3 regions of the Paenibacillus sp. FSL H7-0918 genome follow, and region 3 is predicted to be linked to each of the others. Evidence: riboswitches for the same ligand, from Rfam matches in the RefSeq annotation. Region 3 holds a riboswitch; each other region holds the start of a gene.

Region 1 (6,071 bases), on a different contig from region 3:
TCCGTAACCCCTTCGCTTTTCACTTCATATACAATTTCGTAGTTGCCTTTTTGCGTTACATCAACGTTATTGGCTTTCAGAGAGACATCTGCAGTAATATCGTTTCCTAGATAGTTAGCCGCTTTTACATAGCTCATCGGATCAAAGGTTTGATTAAGCTTTAAAGTGAGCTGATCTTCAACAGACAAGGCTGGCTTAAAGGCTTTAACCTGTACGGGCTTCAGTGGGTTCAGCTTTTTATCATAACCGACGATCTTGTACGTATAGTTGATACTCACATCTACATTCTGATCCACAAATTGCTCAGTTCCTGTAAAACCAACTAACACATCATTTCTATACACTTCATATCCTAAAAAGTCTTGCTTAAGCTCTTTATCTATACTGAAACTTAACGTGTTCGTTCTAGCCGTGGTGTTAGGTGTGATATTAACCTTAATGGCCAGATTTTTATCCGCTATTCCAGTTCCCTCATAATTAATCACCGAGTTATTTAAATACCATAACTTTTGCGGTGCCGGATACTTGGCTACTTTCGCTTTTGTCTCAGGATTCACAGTGAAGCCATGTCTGGCAAAATAGCTGCTTAAATCTAATCCCAGTACTTCGGAGGAGAACTCCACCAAATACTGCTGCTTGGAATTGTCACCGTTGGTAAGGGTGACCTTCCGCTCCCGATATAGCTTGGTTAGCTCTGTCCAGTATCCCGGATGTGCCAGCTCCAGCTGCCAATAGGCTCCGAGTTGTGCAAATAAGCCCTGCTGATTCATAACCACTTTATTTTCTTCGAGGACATATTTATAGATATCTGATTCATACGGTATACGATTATCTATCGAATTCGCTGCGACAGACATAAACATAGACACCATATTATTAGTTACTTCGCCATATTCCCGTTCACCCATAGCCAAGCGATGCCCAATTTCGTGATTCAGTCCCCAGCCCGGATAGGCTTTATTAAAATCACCTAACATGGTTCCTACTGTTCCAAGTTGGATCCCTGTATGATCTCCCGCTGCATACATCGCACCATAAGGCTGCATCAAGCGAATATTCTCACGAATTAGCTTGGCATCATGAATCTCGCTACTGCCATCCAAGCCATAGAAGGCAAAAATGCTCTTCATCCAGGTGTCATACCCAGTTACGGTGTCCAGCGGGTTATTTCCTTGCGTAATATATTTGTTGTACGCCTCCGTCGCCGTTCCTGTGAATATAACATGATCGCTGGCCATTTCTACCACATCTATGAGTTTACGATCTTGAACATTTGGATGAGCCGCTTTATCTTCGTCCAGTCTTTGTTTGTATGTGATTAAGAAGGTTTTGAATTGTTCTGGATCCGTGGTCTTGGTCATAAAAGGAATCTTTTCTAAACCTTCGAAGCGGATCAATGGCGCTTTCCCTTGTTCCTCAGCTGTATAGGGATTTACGATATAAACGGTGCCGCCCTTAGTCACTTCATGTGCATAATAACTATTCGTAGCAAATTCAGGAACGGTTATAATGTTCTTACCTGGACGCAATTGCACACCTCTAGCCCAAACATTCCAAGCGGCCTCTTGTTGAGAAAAGACTAAAGAAGGTAGCTTATCGTTAGAAGCTGCGTCCACATAAACGTTGATCGTATCTCCAGGCATTGCAACGAGACCTGTAGGCTGGTTGTTCGTACCAAAACCAATTCTCAGGTTTTCCTGCGCATGCTTTTTCATATCTCCACGTTGTTCCGCCTCAATGATGGTGCCTTCGATTTGAACCTCGCCATTAACCAGCTTCTTAGCTAGTTCCAATGAATCTTTCAGGATTGGATAGAGGGGATGTACTTTTGCCGCTTCTTCTAATTCGTTGATTGCTTCGACGCTATTATAAGCAGGCACAACCGCACTCATCGTTCCATCTGTGAAAATACCATTTACAGCTTCGCTTACTTTATCTTCTGTATAAAATCTAAATTCAGCCGCAAAAGGTCTGTTGATATTAGCTTTTGTGAACTTAAATTTTAATCTTTTAAACTTCGTCGGTTCGAATTTAAATTCCAGAAAGTCATTGGTACTAATCGCGGTTCCGCTAGATACAAGTTGGAAGGTCTCTCCTTTACTCGTCTCTGATGCATAGATTTCAAAAGCCTCTGGGAATCCTTTGCGGTTATCTCTAGCCAAAAAAGCCACTCTGTCCAGCACTTCCGCTTGCGCTAGTTCAAACACGACTTCATTCGTGAAGCTTGCATCATTGTTTTTGTTCGTTTCCCAATGCGTAGTGGGCTGGTCATCCAGCATATATTCAGGCTTCGTACCTGGGTAGCTTCCACCGTTCACCGTTACTTTTGATACGTTTGCATTCGGCATTCTATAAGCTTGGCTATAGGCATTTTCATAGGCTGTTCCATACCCTTTTAGCTTCGAAACCTTGGCTGCCGTTGCCTCTACCTGATGGTTCTCCAAAAGGATCTTTGCATTCTCTATCTCTTCTTTAAACTGCGCATACAGTGGATGTGCCTGCACTTCATTCTCTAAAGCTGTTAATTTCTCTGCCGTATTAAAGGCAGTACTAACTTGGCTCAAGGTATCATCTGTAAATAAATTTTTCATTTTAGCAGAGACACTATCCTCTTTATAAAAAGAAAACTCAGCCGCACTCGCCCAATCTTGGTTCGCTTTTTTGAAGACAAATTTAAGTCTCTTAAAAGCCGTAGGTGCGAACTGAATCTCCACTACATCACCGGTTGAGCCTGTATATTCTCCAGAAGACACGAGCGTAAAATCAACCCCATCGGTAGTGGAACCATAGATCTCAAATTCTTGAGCAAAACCTTTACCTTTCGCACCGGATTGCCTAGCCGCGTATACCATTCTATTTAATTCAGTGGACTCATTGAAAACAAACACAACCTCATTCGTAAACGTTGAACTATTCGGTTTGCCAGTCTCCCAATGCGTGCTCATATCCCCATCCATAGCCTTAGCTATAGGCGAGCCTGAGTAGTTGCCACCGTTATTTGTGATGGATTTAATATTTGCTGGATTCATTCTAAAAACCTCATTATAGGCATTTAGAGCATCCTTGCCGTACAGCTCAAACGGAATAACCGAAGCGTTGCTTAATAAGTTAACCTTACTTTGCGCCACTGTTTTTGTTACATTTACCTTGCTTGCCTCACTTGCTAAAGCATAACCTGCCTCACTCGAAAAACTGGCCAACATGGCCGCCGATGTAGCGATCGCAATCATTTTCTTCATCTCTTCTTACCCCCAGATGTCATATGAATCTCTCCAGTGCCCAAAAATGGGCACAAAAAAAACTACCCCAAAAGAGTAGCTTGATTGCGTATAAAGTCGCCTAAAAATTAAGACTTAATTTTTATTAAACCTTAACAAGCATAAACGCCTTCAGCGTCCTATAAGGACGGCAAGCGTTTAAGCGAGAAATATAAGATATTAAGTATAGGTGTATAACTTATACTTTCTTATATTTTAACAAAAAGCGTTACACACTCTTTGGCAGCTGGCTGACAATAGTTATGATAACCTTAGTCCCTTTAGCTTTGCGTCCCTACATTTCCATAGGTTTGCCTATGAAGTTTCGAATACATTCAAAGAGTAACATAAGCCTAGATCGGATCGCATGATTAATTGGTATGAAATGAATATAGGTAATTGCAATTAGTTTTTCTTATGTGATAGATATTATTTATCGACCATCCCGGAAGAGAAGGGCATCCTTTAGGACTGTAGGTCTACTTAACTCCCCGATCCAAACAAACGCCGGAACCAATTCCACACATCGCCCGTGATGGGAATTAATCCGAAACCATGTTCGCCAACTGCGATTACACCATATGCCCATTGTCCGATAGCTATGGCACCCCCAGCGATCCTGCCTATCGCTATCGCACCAAACGCCGTATCCCCTATGGCGATGGCCCCCAACGCTTTTTCCGCGATTGCGATCGCTCCTACAGCCACGCCTGCAATCGCAATCGCTCCCACTGCGAAGCCAAGCCAGCTAAGTGCTATTGCTCCGATCGCTAACCACATTCCCAGTGATATTGCTCCTAAGGATAATACGCCCACGCTTATCGCACCTATGGAAATCAAGCCAACAGCTACATCTCCAATAGCGATTAATCCAACGGCTGTCTTCACACGGGGTTTACCTCCACGGCCATACGCTTGACCTGAGTATCGCCCTAGATTACTGCGAATACTGATGACCGGAAATGAGGGAGAAGGCCATTGATAATCAATCTCTCGTCCATCAAAGCCCCTAGAATCCGCCCAGCGCGTTACAAATTGATGCCATTTCATATCCATCCCGTCCCCCTTTTCAAATTACCTAAATTATACAACCCCGGGGGTTGGCTGTACTCAGACTCTGACCTGAAATTCATCTCATCCTCTGGACGGATATATACTCATTAGGATTACTGTTTGGGAATAGGATCAGGCTTTCCAAATAAATAGCCCTGAAACAACTGATAACCACTCTGCTTAAGCCATTCAAAGTCCTCTCTAAACTCCACACCTTCTGCTAAAGGAACGGATTGGATTTCTAAAGCTTTTTCTAAAAATTGCTTTGCTATTTTCTGTTTGTTCAGATCGCTGGACACACCCTGAACATATTTCATATCCAGCTTCATGTAATGGGGTTTAAGCTCCAATAACATCTCGATCGTGCTGAAGCCCTCACCAACATCATCTAAAGCGTATTCAAATCCCCGGTCCTTGTAATATGTCAAAATAGCTTTCAAATGAGCGAGATCATCCACTTTCTCCGTCTCAACAACTTCAAAGACAAAAAGAGAAGGATCGACGCCTAATTGATTGGCCAGTTCAACGGTTGATCTTAAGCAGAACTCTGGAGCGTAGATCGACGTTGGGATAAAATTAATAAACGTTTTTTTATTTAAGGGTGCAGCATATTTTACAGCCGTCATTCTACATAACCGGTCTAAAGCATATAAACGCCCACGATTCCGTGCCGCCGCAAAAATCTCATTAGGATAGATAAGAGATCCGTCTTCTTTTTTAAATCTGGATAGGAGCTCGTATGCAAAAATTTCTTCCCTTACGTTCACAATCGGTTGGAAGTAGCAAGTAACAAGACCCTTAGTGATAACCTCATCAATCCACTCCATATCAAGTACAGTGGGTAATTCGGATAGAGGTCTCCATGTTTGGTCATCTATACGGAATTCAACCTGCTCCGACTCCATATGGTCATTACAGAAATCTAGAAAATCCCGTACCCCAGCCTCCTTAATTGTAATCACATTTTCTTCCACCTTATGTATCGTATTACTTCTACTCAAGTGATGAATAACCTCAGGTAAAACCCTAAGATTAAGCTCACCATGAGCCTTGATTTCAAAATTCAGATCTCTTACTACACAATGATTACAAGCCACATTCATAACCCCTTTAATAATCGATTCTCTGAAAAAGATCCCGGAACGGCTCTTCTCAATCGAAATCCGTATACTCCAGTAAATACGCCGGGTCTAACACGGTGATCTGCTGATGTTGAATCTCAATAATCTTTTGCTCTTGCAGATCTTTAAGCACAAGGGTAGCCGTCTCCCTTAACGTTCCGATCATATCCGCGAACTGCTGATGGGTCAATCGAAGATCAATCCTCTGTTTGCCTTGCTCCTCTACTCCAAATCTTTGGTATAGTCTTCTCAGCGTAAAGATCGCACGCGCTTTCGCATCATGAAATTTCATTTCATGTAATAACCGATTCGATAAAAATAAACGCTCCATTTGCAGCAGCATCAATTGCTCCTTAATCAACGGGTAATCGGCAAGCATCTGCTTAAAAGGCTCATGTTTAATCTCAAATAATACAGTATCATTCATAGCCACCGCAGACAGCACTCTTATATTGGAGGGATGGATCACTTCCAGATCGCCAAAGAAATCGCCTTTTCCAAAAAGATCTACGGTATGCTCTTTCCCTTTCGTGGTAGCATACACCCTTATAATCCCCGAATAGATAATGTAGGCATGATCCCCCGGATCTGATTCTGCAAACACCAGGGTTCCCTTAGAATATGCCTTATAAGTGAATAA
Region 2 (6,071 bases), on a different contig from region 3:
TTTGATTTAAAAAGCTACTGGGAACAATCGACTTTAGCTTTCAAAGCAGCACTGCCAAAATATGTAGTGAACTTAAAGGTGAATGAGTCTATTCTTAAAGAATTACAACGTGAAAGATATGTAACTATAACTTTAGTAGAACCCTCTGCTAATACTGGGTGGATGAACGTGGAGGCCGAGTTTAATGCTATAGAATCTGCCTGTCGTATCGTACTCTCTTTCTCTCCTTCAGTTATTGTTTTAGCTCCTATCGAACTAGTAGGGATGGTAAAGTCTGCTATTAAAACAATTTCCACAATATATGAGGAATTTTGACATGAATTCTAAATATCTACTACTTAAAGAAGATTTATGACACTTCTCTATAGACCAATGACCTATAAATCCCCTATAATAACACCATTACATAAAATTTAATAAGGGGGACATTTTACCAATGAGCTGGATGCACAAACTTCCGTTAAAACAAAGAATTGTTGCCGGATGTTACCTCGTTGCCGCACTGTTTGCTATTCCTGTCTTAGTTACGTTAATGATTCTAGGTCAATTTCTCGTAGGAATTATACTAGTAGTTGTTCTTGCAGGTCTGACTTTACCTGTTGCTCGCTTCGTGGAGAGAACGCTTACATCATCTTTTGATGATATTGCTAATGTATCTCACAGTATTTCAAAGGGTGATTTCACTAGCAGAGCGGACGAAAATGGTTCAATGGGTGACGTAAGCCGCTCCTTTAACACAATGATTGATAAGCTCAAGAAGATTCTGACCGATGCATCGCAGATCACCCGTCAAGTTATGGATGCAAGCCGCGGAATCGAAGATAAGAACCAGAACCTGAAAATTGTCATGGCACAAGTAGCCTCTTCTTCTACTGAGCTCGCTCTTGGTGCAAATGAAATATCTACGGATATCGCTGATATGACAGAATCCATTAAAGACATTGAGACCAAAGTATCCAATTATACGAACTCCACCAAAGAAATGAACAGACGTTCAATACATACCTTAGAACTTGTTGAGCAAGGGCGCCAATCCGTAGATACACAGGCTGAAGGCATGCGTAAAAACATAGAGGCTACACAAAAAGTGGCTGATACTATTGAAGCTCTCTCACAAAATGCCCGCGGGATTACGATGATCACCAAGACCATCACAGAGATCGCTGAGCAGACCAACCTGCTGTCACTGAATGCCTCCATCGAAGCTGCTCGTGCCGGAGAGCATGGTCGGGGTTTTGCCGTTGTAGCTCAAGAGGTTCGCAAGCTTGCTGAAGAATCTACGGCATCCACAAAAGAAGTATTCGGCTTGGTCCGCAGCATTGAGTCAGATATTAAACAAGCCATCGATAATATTGCCATCAATGAAGAGGTTGTGCAGGTTCAGAATGAAATGATCACTCAATCTGCCCATATTTTCGCACAAATTGTACAAAGCGTGCAGTACATTACCGAGCAAATCTCTTCATTCTCTGCGGAGAGTGATCTTATGCTAGAAAGTGCCTTGAAAATTTCCAGTGCAATTGAGAATATCTCAGCAATCACCGAAGAAACTGCTGCTGGCACGGAAGAGGTATCGGCGGCTATGAATGAACAGATTAATGCCCTGCAGTCTGTTGCAGAAGAAACGGAAAAAATGACCCAGGCCGTATTTAATCTGCAAAAAACCATTCATATCTTTAAATTCTAGTTCAAAACTATCAACTGCCACCTAAGCTGAGTCTTAGGTGGCAGTTTTTTTCGCGAGGCAAAACTTCATCTCTTGGACAAGACTTTCGTCAAATTTCGAGTTTTTTTAGCGGATTATGTTGACAAAAATTAATGAGGAATATATTGTAAAGGAAAATTATTCTTATCAACTATAAATTAATATTGGCAAAATCCTCGAAAGAGGATGACGCAAAACCATGGATCTACAGCCTCATTTTTTCGTTTGAGGCCATGATTGCCAGGTTGCAGAGGAACCAGGACGGCTGAACTATTGTTCAGTCTTAGCGGCGCCTTATGCCACCAACCTGTGCTTACTATAGAGCACAGGTTTTTACTTTTTGAGTATATTGATCTATCGTATCTATTCGGTAGATTAATAACTAATATATATCAAAAAACTTGTGAGGTGTTTCTTTTGAAGACAGTCGCAGATTACATGGCGGAAGCACTACGTAACCTTGGAGTCACCCATTCTTTTGGGATCATTGGCAAATCCATTTGTCCAATAGTTCTAAAGATGGTGGATTACGGTATTGAATTTATTCCCGGCAGACATGAAGCAAGCTCCGGATTCGAAGCAGCAGGGTATGCGCTGAAAACGGGTAACCTAGGCGTAGCATTTGGTACTTCGGGTCCTGGGGGAACTAACCTGCTTACAGCAGCAGCACATGCGAAAGCTAACAACCTACCTGTCCTATTTATTACCGGCCACCAATCCATTACAGAGCTTGGAATTCCTCAATGTCAGGACTCCACCTCTTTTCTGGCTGATTTAGCTGATATGTTCAGACCTGCCACCTTGTTCAGTAAATTGGTTGAACGTGGGGATCACTTTGGTACTATTTTTAATCATGCGATTTCTGTGGCCCTGACCAAACGGGGTCCTGTTCATCTTTGTATTCCTTTTGATGTACAAACTGAAGTATTGGAAGAATGCAATATAGTAATCCCAGAAAGAGAGTCTCTAATTAGTCAAGCTAATATCGATAGAGTCATCGATGCTATTCAAGCTGCTAAGAATCCTTTGATTATTGCGGGTAAAGGAATTAACCGCTCCGGAGCACATAAAGAGCTTGTTCAACTCGCAGAAACTTTTAATATTCCTGTAGTAACATCTCCTGGTGGAAAAGGGGCTATAGTCTGGGATCACCCACTCTATCATGGTCCTATTGGCGTTGGCGGTTCGACCCACGGGGACGATTTATTGAATAAAAGCGATTTATTTATAGTGCTTGGATCACGTTTAAGTGATATGACCATCTGTAATCTTAAACGGGAGAATCATCCAGCAACTTTAATTCAATTTGATATTGATCCAACCTTTGTCGGAAAAATACTATTATCCAAAACGATACCGGTCACTGGGGACCTGCGCGATAATTTGGTGCACTGCCTAAATCATATTGACCCAAGCACAATCACCAAACGTGAGGCTTTGGCCGATGCGGATTATTCAGAAGAGCTTCCAACCCTTAAGAATCTTTCCCTTGCTTCGGTAATGAGCACTTTAAGTGATTTGATCCCTTATAATAATTCAATTTTCGTTGATGATGGAAGTCATGGATTCCACGCTGCAAAATGGTACAAGGTTAAGAAACCGGGCAGCTTTGTTTTTGATGCGTATTTTGCTTGCATGGGTAATTCGATCGGCATGGCTATTGGTGCAAAAGTCGCAGCTCCTGAAGAAACTGTCCTCTGCATTACAGGTGATGGTTGTTTCATGATGCTCGGCGCTGAGATTAACACCGCTGTCTGCAAAGATATCCCTGTCATCTTTATCGTGGTCAATAATAAGCAACTAGATATGGCTCTTAAGGGTATGGAGAAAACCACAGGTCGTATCGATGGAACTCTATATGAAGTACCAATGGACGCCGTGAAATTCGCTGAATCTCTAGGTGCTAAAGGCTACAAATGTGAGACTGCGGATGAATTCACAGCTGCAATTAAAGATGCGGTAGCTCTAAACCATGTTGCCGTTATTGAACTACTAACAGACCGTGATGAAGTCCCTCCGACTGCACACCGTACTTTGAACCTAAACTAGGAGGCTAACCATGAAGGAAAATATCAACAGTGGTCTCAACCACTTCACGAATCTATCAGGAGACTATGGCGCAAAAGCACTAGCTCCAATTAAAGACCACTTCCCTGACTTGGCTGAATTTATTATGGGGAATGCCTATGGCGATATTTTTCAACGTAATACTATAGCCCCTGACTGGAAGGAAATCGCAGTCATTTCATCTTTAATTTCAATGGGTCAATTCGAACAGTTGGGCGTTCATTATGTCATGGCCCTTCGTGTTGGAGTTACCGTAGAACAGCTTAAAGGTATTCTATTACACTTAGTACCCGTTATAGGGGCACCTAGAATCATCACAGCTTTTAATATCCTGCTTGCAACCATAGAAGAAATCCAATAACCCAACAGTTCGACAACAATATACAAAATTCGACTTTATTATTGCATACACTTGAAAAATATGCCTATAATAGAGTCGGAATATCCCATTACTTGCTGTATAGTGTCGAATTTTGACTTTTATAAAACAGCTAAATGGATATACATGGCTGGATATTGCAGTCGAACTGTTTTGGACAAATTCAATCTATGGGAGAGATTTAGGCATGGGAAGTTTCGTTTTGAAGACAGACACTACAAACAAGGTTATTAACATTGAGTTAGATGGAACATTTTCTGAAGAAGATGGTCTAAAATCTATTCAAGCTTATCAACAAACTATCAATCCAATTACTCCAGCTGACTATGAACTAAAAATCGACTGCAGAAAGCTAAATGTAACTGCACCAGATGTTGTACCTCTTTTAGAAAGCTGCTTTGTAATGTTTAAGAATGATGGATTTGTAAAAGTAAATCTAACGCTTGAAAATAACCCGATCCTCAAAATGCAGCTTTCCCGTCTTGGCCGTAAAGCTGGACTCGATAACATCGAGATCATTTCTGCGGTTACAGTCTAGATCTTTGAATCTTAATATGTAGGCCACATTTTACTGCTTTCCTGGAGGCGTATTATGACCGGAATTCGTATTAAAGGCATTGATATCTATCATCCCAGCAATATAGTTGGTAACGACTTTTTCATTAAGCATTTTGACGAAAAAGGCATTGATATTCGAGGTCTATTATCCGCATTAGGTCGTATTACACGGTATAGTATTAAGGATGCGGATGAGAATTCCCTTACGATGGCTTTTGAGGCTGCCAGGAATGTTCTGGAGAAAAGTGGTCTCACAGGTGCCGATATCGACCTTATTGCCTATGCAATTCAAACTCCTGAGTATATCTTTCCTACCAACTCATTAATGATTCACCGTTTGATCAAAGGCGCATCCCATACGATCTGCATTGACAGTAATGCTAATTGTGCGGGTATGACGGCTTCTGTGGAACAGGTTAGCCGTCAGATGCAAGCGAATCCTAGGATTAAACGAGCGTTGGTCATCGGCTCCGATTATGTAACCCCTCATGCCGATAAGAATGATCCAGTCTATTACGCTAACTTCGGTGATGCAGCGGCGGCAGTCATTCTTGAACAAGCTGAGGATGTGGTCGGTTTCATTGACTCTATCTACCAAACGGATCCTTGTGTTTGCGATAATTCCAAGTTCCCGTGCGCAGGCCTGGCTAAACTGGGTAAACAAGGTGTAGCGGCTGGAGAGTTTAATGTGAAGTTTATTCCTTTTGATAATTCCATTTGTATAGATGCTGCTTCTGAGTCTATTCGTACTCTACTGTCTAACAACAATATCGCGCCTGAAGCCATTAAAGCAGCCTGCTTCTCACAGTTTTCATTGCCTAATATCTTAGAGATGTGTGAGAAAGTCGGCATTGATCGCAATGTAGCGGTATACATAGGGGATGAATTCGGATATACCTCTACCAGCAGCCCATTTATTGCTCTACATAAAGCTGTAACTACTGGAAAGATCGAACGTGGTGATAAAGTCCTGTTCTGGACAGTGGGCGCCGGTTGGCAAAATGTAGCATTTGTTATTGAATATTAGGAGCTGTATAACAAAAAGCGGCAAGCTAGGGATTCACCTAAGCTTGCTGCTTTTTAATATAAATATGAACGCAACATCAGGACTTACTCGCAAAGGTGAGCCCCTTTTCCGCGAGAGCACTCCGTAATAGGACGATCGCCTTTGGCCCCAATCCATGTAGCTGCAGAAGCTCTGCTTCAGTAAGCTTGCTGAATTGTTGAAGCTGAACATATCCAGCCCCATGCAGGGCTCGAAGCGCCGGCTTAGATAGTCCGCCCGGCAGATCAGATTCGGTTCCGTTAACCATAGACATATACAGCCCCTTTATCACTGATATCCTTCATGCTTCTCCCAAC
Region 3 (6,071 bases):
GTCGGTGTCGACGTTGGTGTCACTGTCGGCGTCGGTGTTGGTGTCACTGTCGGCGTTGGTGTCACTGTCGGCGTTGGTGTCACTGTCGGCGTCGGCGTTGGTGTTGGCGTCACTGTCGGCGTCGGTGTTGGTGTTGGTGTCGGTGTCGGCGTTGGTGTTGGTGTCACTGTCGGCGTCGGTGTCGGTGTTGGTGTCACTGTCGGCGTCGGTGTTGGTGTCGGTGTTGGTGTCACTGTCGGCGTCGGTGTTGGTGTCGGCGTCGGTGTTGGTGTCGGTGTTGGTGTTGGTGTCGGTGTCTGCGTTGGTGTCGGCGTTGGTGTCACTGTCGGCGTTGGTGTCGGCGTTGGTGTCACTGTCGGCGTGGGACATGGTGTTGGCGTCGGTGTCACTGTCGGCGTTGGCGTTGGCGTCACTGTCGGCGTCGGCGTCGGTGTTGGCGTTGGTGTTGGTGTCACTGTCGGCGTTGGTGTTGGTGTCACTGTCGGCGTTGGTGTCACTGTCGGCGTCGGTGTCGGTGTTGGTGTCGGCGTTGGTGTCACTGTTGGTGTTGGTGTCGGCGTTGGTCCAGGTTCATCACCATCGTATGGATAGTGGTGAAATTCACCACCACCAGTACCTTTGAGTGAAGCCGCCACTAAAGTACCGTTAATCTGACCATTAATAAAATCAACATGAGCATAGGGGGCAAGTATGCTTCCCATTACACCTATGCCTGCCATATCAAGATACGCAGCTTGGCTAAAGTTAAGCAAAATTTTCTTGCTGTTCAACACGTTATTAGGTAGAAATCCGAAGTTTTTCATTTTTACGTTAGAACCATCAATATTAATAATTGCAGTAGATCCTGAAGGAACATTTATTGTAATTCCGTAGGTATTAGAGACGTTATCTCCTGAAACATTAAAAACATTGACCGCAGGATCTGTACCTGTCAGGGTAAGGCTGCCATATTGGTACACTGTTGTTCCATTCGCCGGCAATGCTGCAAGTTCTGCTGATTTGTCCTTCAAAGACTGACCTACGGCTGAAAAGTCAATCGTACTCCCCTGTCTTTTTGCACCACCCTTGAGGAGCGTTACATTCCCTGAAAAATCTCCCCCGTACACGATATTCCCATAAACAGTACCTCCGTTGAAAGTAAGATTCCCTCCAACAACAAGTGTGTCAGTCAGGGAAACCTCTGCTGCGGTCAACCTATCTCCAACACTATAGTTGGTTAAGTTAACGTTACCTCCAGCAGCAAACCTTCCTTCCGTATCCGAAACTGTCGTTATATCCCCTAGAATAAACACGTTGTAGACCGCTGCAATTCCCAATGTAGAAGAACTACTAGCTCCAGCAACTCCAGCTCCCAATGAGGAAAGCCCACTACCTACCGTCAAAATCCCAGCTAATACAAGCGAGAGTAACGGTTTTATTCTTCTTTTCAAATGGCACACCTCCTAAAACTATGATTTATATTAATCAGAATAATTACCAGAAACTCTAAAGGACCTAACAACAAAAAAGACCGCCAAAAAGAAGTGAAATTCCCTTCTCATGGCAGTCGGACGGTCATTGTGCCTTTAAGACACTTTAGACTCCTGGACTTTGCGTCCCGCCCTTTCAGACGGTTTGCTATTATCATGACTATATATATGTATTACACTGCAAGTCCAGAACTGGTAGCTGAAGCATTCTATCCAATAACAGTCTATGACTTTTAATACTTTTGAATTAATAACAGTTTAGCTCCCGACACCCACAATTGTCAATCAATTCCTTTCGATAATTCCCCGCATTAGTACCACACAAAAAAAGCGCCTAAAGGCGCTTCGCATAAGGTTTTTCATTAAATTTTAAAGTAACTGTATATAGCCCAATATGGATATCCATAAGGGAACACTCAGAATTAAACCAAAAAACAATCCACGCTGGAGGCTGCCCTCTTTTTCCATCATAATTCTCCTTTATTTGCGTTCGATACATTAATTTTTATTATTACAATTTTTAATATAATTTATTCTTCGTTATTAAGTTGTGAATTTAATCACATTGGATAAACTGTTTAGAAATACCATTGATTATTTTTGGAATATCGGGGTAGAATACGAATATACGTTCCTATTAGAGGTGATGAGATTCATGCATAGAGCAGAAAGCAGGGACAACATGCTGGTGAAATCTTATTTATTGCTTCCGATGATTTTATCAGCTTTCGAACGGGACTCCGCCATTTTATCTACACACTTACGAACACCCGCCCCTTATCTGGAGGTGCTTGGAACAGCTGCTGCAGTAGCTACAACAGATCTAAGGGATGTTCGTGCAGAAATGAGAAGACGGGGAATCAAGGTGTATGAGCAAAACAGACTTAATACTGGAATTGAAGCCAAGTATATATGTCGTGGCTATCATGAACGAATGCTGCTGTTGAATGACATTGTTGCGGCTCAGGCTGCCATCCATATGCGCAGATACCTAGGGCTGGATATTTCATCTTTTAAGAGTTACGAAGAACAGTACCAGATTAAGTAAAGCTGTATAGAAGCCGCTGCGCTCTCTCCCCCCAATCAATTAGTGAACAAAAAAATAGGCCTTACCATGGGAGTTGGCAAGACCTGAGAGAGATATACCACAAAACACTGGGGGGTGTTTGGTGTCTCTAATATATACCTCGAACCTGAAAAAAAGCTGATAGGCACATAAAAATTACATTAAAAATATTGTTCGCCGTTCAGAAGTGATTAGAGTGCTCCCACAAGCTTAGCCGACCTTTAGCTGGAATTGGATGGCTTAATGGATGAACCCGTTCAAGCTTCCAGGCAAACCGTCCTTCACTATAGTCGCCAAAATCATATTCGTTCCCATTGATCCATTCCCTTAAATCCACCTCTGGAGTAACCACATAACATCCCGCGAGCTGACCTGTAGCAATAATAGCTCCTGTCGGCAAATTATTCGCTGTATAGCCATGTTTCGCCAATACTGATTTGTACGGTTCCTGTTCACAAATCTTTTTGTCAATCCTCATTCCGGCATGGATGCCTAACTCGCCGCGGTAGGCTGTTCTCCATGAACGAGTTTCAAACTCTTTTTCACCAAGAGCAATTAAAGTCGCCCAAGGCTGCCGTATTGTTATACACCGCATGATATTTATCCCCTTCGTTTATGTTGGACGTTTGTCACGGATGCACGGATCTCGATCTCGCGTTGTGTAATCTTGCTCACCTTGACCTGATAAATTAAATAATCCCAACCGTTTGGTCGATACTCATTTCCATCATTGATCGCCTCTAAAATAAGAACATTTATTTTTATTATATACAAACAAAAGTTCTTATGAAAATATCAATACTACAGACATTCACCTGTAACTCCCCAGAATCAATAAAGGTCGTCATAATGGAAAGGCTGCTGTTTATTCTTATATTGGTAATGTACTAACTGCTATGCCTGTGCAACCGATTTTAAACTAATGTCGTAACCACTGGAGGGGAAGGTCCATGATTCAAAAACCACGTACTACTATTAAATGGACTCTTATTTTTGTTTTTTTGTTATTAGTCACCGCCTGTAGTAAGAATGATGAAGTTTTGAAAGGAATTGTACACACAATAGATGTAGAAAATAAAAGAATTTTAGTAATTTCTGAATTAAAAGAAGAAGACTTGAACAAGGAATACAAGGAAATTCTCGAATCTAATGAGTACTCTCAAGCCATTTGGGTAAATAAAGTTGCACCTTCTAAATATAAAAAAGGAGATGAGATTAAAGTGTTTTTTGAAGTAAGTGATGATTCATTCCCTGCACAAGTTACCGCCAAAAAGATCACCAAAATCAAGAATTGAGCAAAAAGAATAGAATCTACTATAAAGAAGCGGCGTCTCCAAAGGGACGGCGCTTCTTTGTGTAGATTTAAGGAGAAATCAGAGTATATAATATGGAACATTATATACTCTCAACATCTCTGTTACGGGAATTCCTGAAGCAGAAATACCCTTCCGAACATATACTATGAATAATCTCTTCCGGACGAAACATTTACATAATCTGAATATAATAATTCTGGAACATTCTGTAAACAAAAAAAGCTCACCTACCGAAGCCAGTGGGCATAATCCCAAGCATTTGGGAATTTACTCTTTGTTGGAATTACTGAAACCTTACCATGTAACAACTATAGGAGCTTATAAAGTCCCTACAGTTGTTGGCAATGTACCTAATAACACGAAGGATCTACTTGAAGATACAGGATCAGCACAAACCCGCGAGACATGCATCGGCGGGTTTCGTATTTTTAAAATTCATCACAATTAATTAGTCCTAGGTCATCTACACCAATAAAACTCTCTTATTATAATATTCGACGTTTATTTATAAAAACTTACAAAACATCTCATTTTTCAAATCGATCTTATAGCTCATATACATCATTAACCATTAAATTTACTATTATCCATGTAAGTAAACACTTCATATGTGAGGATTATCAAAGTATGAAAAAACTAATCGTAGTTTTATCAATCGCTTTATTGACTACCGCAATTGCTCCTTTCGCATCAGCAAATCAATCAAATTCAAGTGTACTATCTCCACAACAAGTAAGCCTTCAACAAGATGCAACAGACAACTATACTCATAATGGTTTCCCAATTAATTCTCCCTGTTCAAAAAGCATCTCAATCTGGTGAAATACTAATAACATTCAGTAGATTGGAGGTTTACCATGACAGAAATTGATGAGAGAAAATGGGGGCAGCAGGATCCTATCAAAGAACCACAAGATCGTTATGAACAGTTTTTAAAAGTTGTATCACTAACCTTTGTGAGTGTCACATTCACTATTATTTTCACTGAGATAAAAATGGGCAACTTTCCCCTTAAGCTCATTTTCTTTGTTATTGGACAATTCCTCATTTATGGATATGTGATGAAGAATCTGTCCAAGACCTCAGAAAAATTCAAAAATTCCTGCAAGAAATTAAAAATAAAGCTACCCATTCTCTACATTTTATATTTCTTGTTTCTCTTCTATATTGGGCAACCATATTTATAAAATTACTCTGTGCAAAAAAGTGACCCCACCAACTTCCGGCAGGGTCTAGATCTATATTATAAGGGGGTTATGTAATTACTATAATCCTCTTAGCTTAAATAAGTATGAAGCCCGTCTAAAGATTTGCTGAATTTTTATTATTTTTATCGAAACCGATCAAACAAGGTAACGTATCAATCTTAATTTCCAAATTACTATATATACAAAATGAAGGTGTGTATAAAGATGAAAATATTCAGTCTATTGCTTGTAGCATTGTCTTCCATTGGAGTAGTTGCCACATTCGGATTTTCAACATTCAGCTTAATCACAGGAATTATAGGAGGGCTTATTGCAGCATTTGCAATTTCAGGCTACTTGCAGTCTGTCAGACGTGATTACCCAAATGAGAGCTATGAGAACAAACATGTTAAGTATCAGTCGAACTATAATACTTGGTAAGCAAAATCCCCACCTTAAACTGGTGGGGATTTTCATATTCCCAAACACTTGTATAATCACTTTGTGATATTAATGGTAGAAGAAACAAACGAGGGATAATGGCTAGCTGTAGAAGTGCTTACACCGAAAATTCATTCCTTAGTTCATAGACTACTTGAGCTTTGTCTTGTTTGGTGATTTCCCCTTGTTTTAACCTCTAGTTAAATCTGTGCAGGATATGATGTATAGCCTTTTTAAAAGCTTCTTTCCCATGATGTTCATATTGACTAATCCAATTACTGTATGACAATTAAATAGAAGAGAGCTGCTAAAACAAACCGGTATAGAGCAAACCACTCCAATCGAAGTCTCTTAATCAGTTTGATGAACGTCACTACTGCAATCATTGCCACAAGAAAGGATGTCGCAAAGCCAATTAACATTAGAAGCAAATCGTCAGAACTCAGCAAATCACGACTATCGTACAAATCCAACAAGCTTGCACCAAACATAACAGGCACAGAAATAAGGAATGTAAAATCTGCAGCGGCTTTTTGGCTAGTGCCAAGCAACAGGCCACCTGAAATCGTCGAACCTGATCTCGAAAATCCCG

What was found. Region 3 has a riboswitch for cyclic di-GMP ahead of MHI15_RS29420 (choice-of-anchor A family protein). Riboswitches for the same ligand answer to the same signal wherever they lie in the genome.
Region 1: linked by a shared signal. The riboswitch ahead of MHI15_RS13130 (NPCBM/NEW2 domain-containing protein) and the one ahead of MHI15_RS29420 (choice-of-anchor A family protein) in region 3 are both predicted to bind cyclic di-GMP.
Region 2: linked by a shared signal. The riboswitch ahead of MHI15_RS04080 (thiamine pyrophosphate-binding protein) and the one ahead of MHI15_RS29420 (choice-of-anchor A family protein) in region 3 are both predicted to bind cyclic di-GMP.

What each region holds. Positions count from the first base shown of each region.
Region 1 is NZ_JBBOWJ010000001.1:2,912,625-2,918,695, forward strand. Features, by position in the region: gene MHI15_RS13130 (NPCBM/NEW2 domain-containing protein) at 1-3,239, opposite strand, end outside; cyclic di-GMP riboswitch class I at 3,497-3,583, opposite strand; gene MHI15_RS13135 (hypothetical protein) at 3,741-4,307, opposite strand; gene MHI15_RS13140 (EAL domain-containing protein) at 4,424-5,272, opposite strand; gene MHI15_RS13145 (Crp/Fnr family transcriptional regulator) at 5,463-6,071, opposite strand, start outside.
Region 2 is NZ_JBBOWJ010000001.1:855,029-861,099, forward strand. Features, by position in the region: gene MHI15_RS04070 (helix-turn-helix transcriptional regulator) at 1-315, shown strand, start outside; gene MHI15_RS04075 (methyl-accepting chemotaxis protein) at 437-1,687, shown strand; cyclic di-GMP riboswitch class I at 1,862-1,958, shown strand; gene MHI15_RS04080 (thiamine pyrophosphate-binding protein) at 2,114-3,754, shown strand; gene MHI15_RS04085 (carboxymuconolactone decarboxylase family protein) at 3,765-4,133, shown strand; gene MHI15_RS04090 (hypothetical protein) at 4,246-4,689, shown strand; gene MHI15_RS04095 (ketoacyl-ACP synthase III) at 4,744-5,736, shown strand; gene MHI15_RS04100 (DNA-binding protein) at 5,813-6,028, opposite strand; gene glpK (glycerol kinase GlpK) at 6,043-6,071, opposite strand, start outside.
Region 3 is NZ_JBBOWJ010000006.1:143,662-149,732, reverse strand. Features, by position in the region: gene MHI15_RS29420 (choice-of-anchor A family protein) at 1-1,430, opposite strand, end outside; cyclic di-GMP riboswitch class I at 1,539-1,629, opposite strand; gene MHI15_RS29415 (hypothetical protein) at 2,125-2,517, shown strand; gene MHI15_RS29410 (ASCH domain-containing protein) at 2,717-3,130, opposite strand; gene MHI15_RS29405 (DUF3221 domain-containing protein) at 3,486-3,830, shown strand; gene MHI15_RS29400 (hypothetical protein) at 4,479-4,673, shown strand; gene MHI15_RS29395 (hypothetical protein) at 4,709-5,038, shown strand; gene MHI15_RS29390 (hypothetical protein) at 5,264-5,479, shown strand; gene MHI15_RS29385 (undecaprenyl-diphosphate phosphatase) at 5,755-6,071, opposite strand, start outside.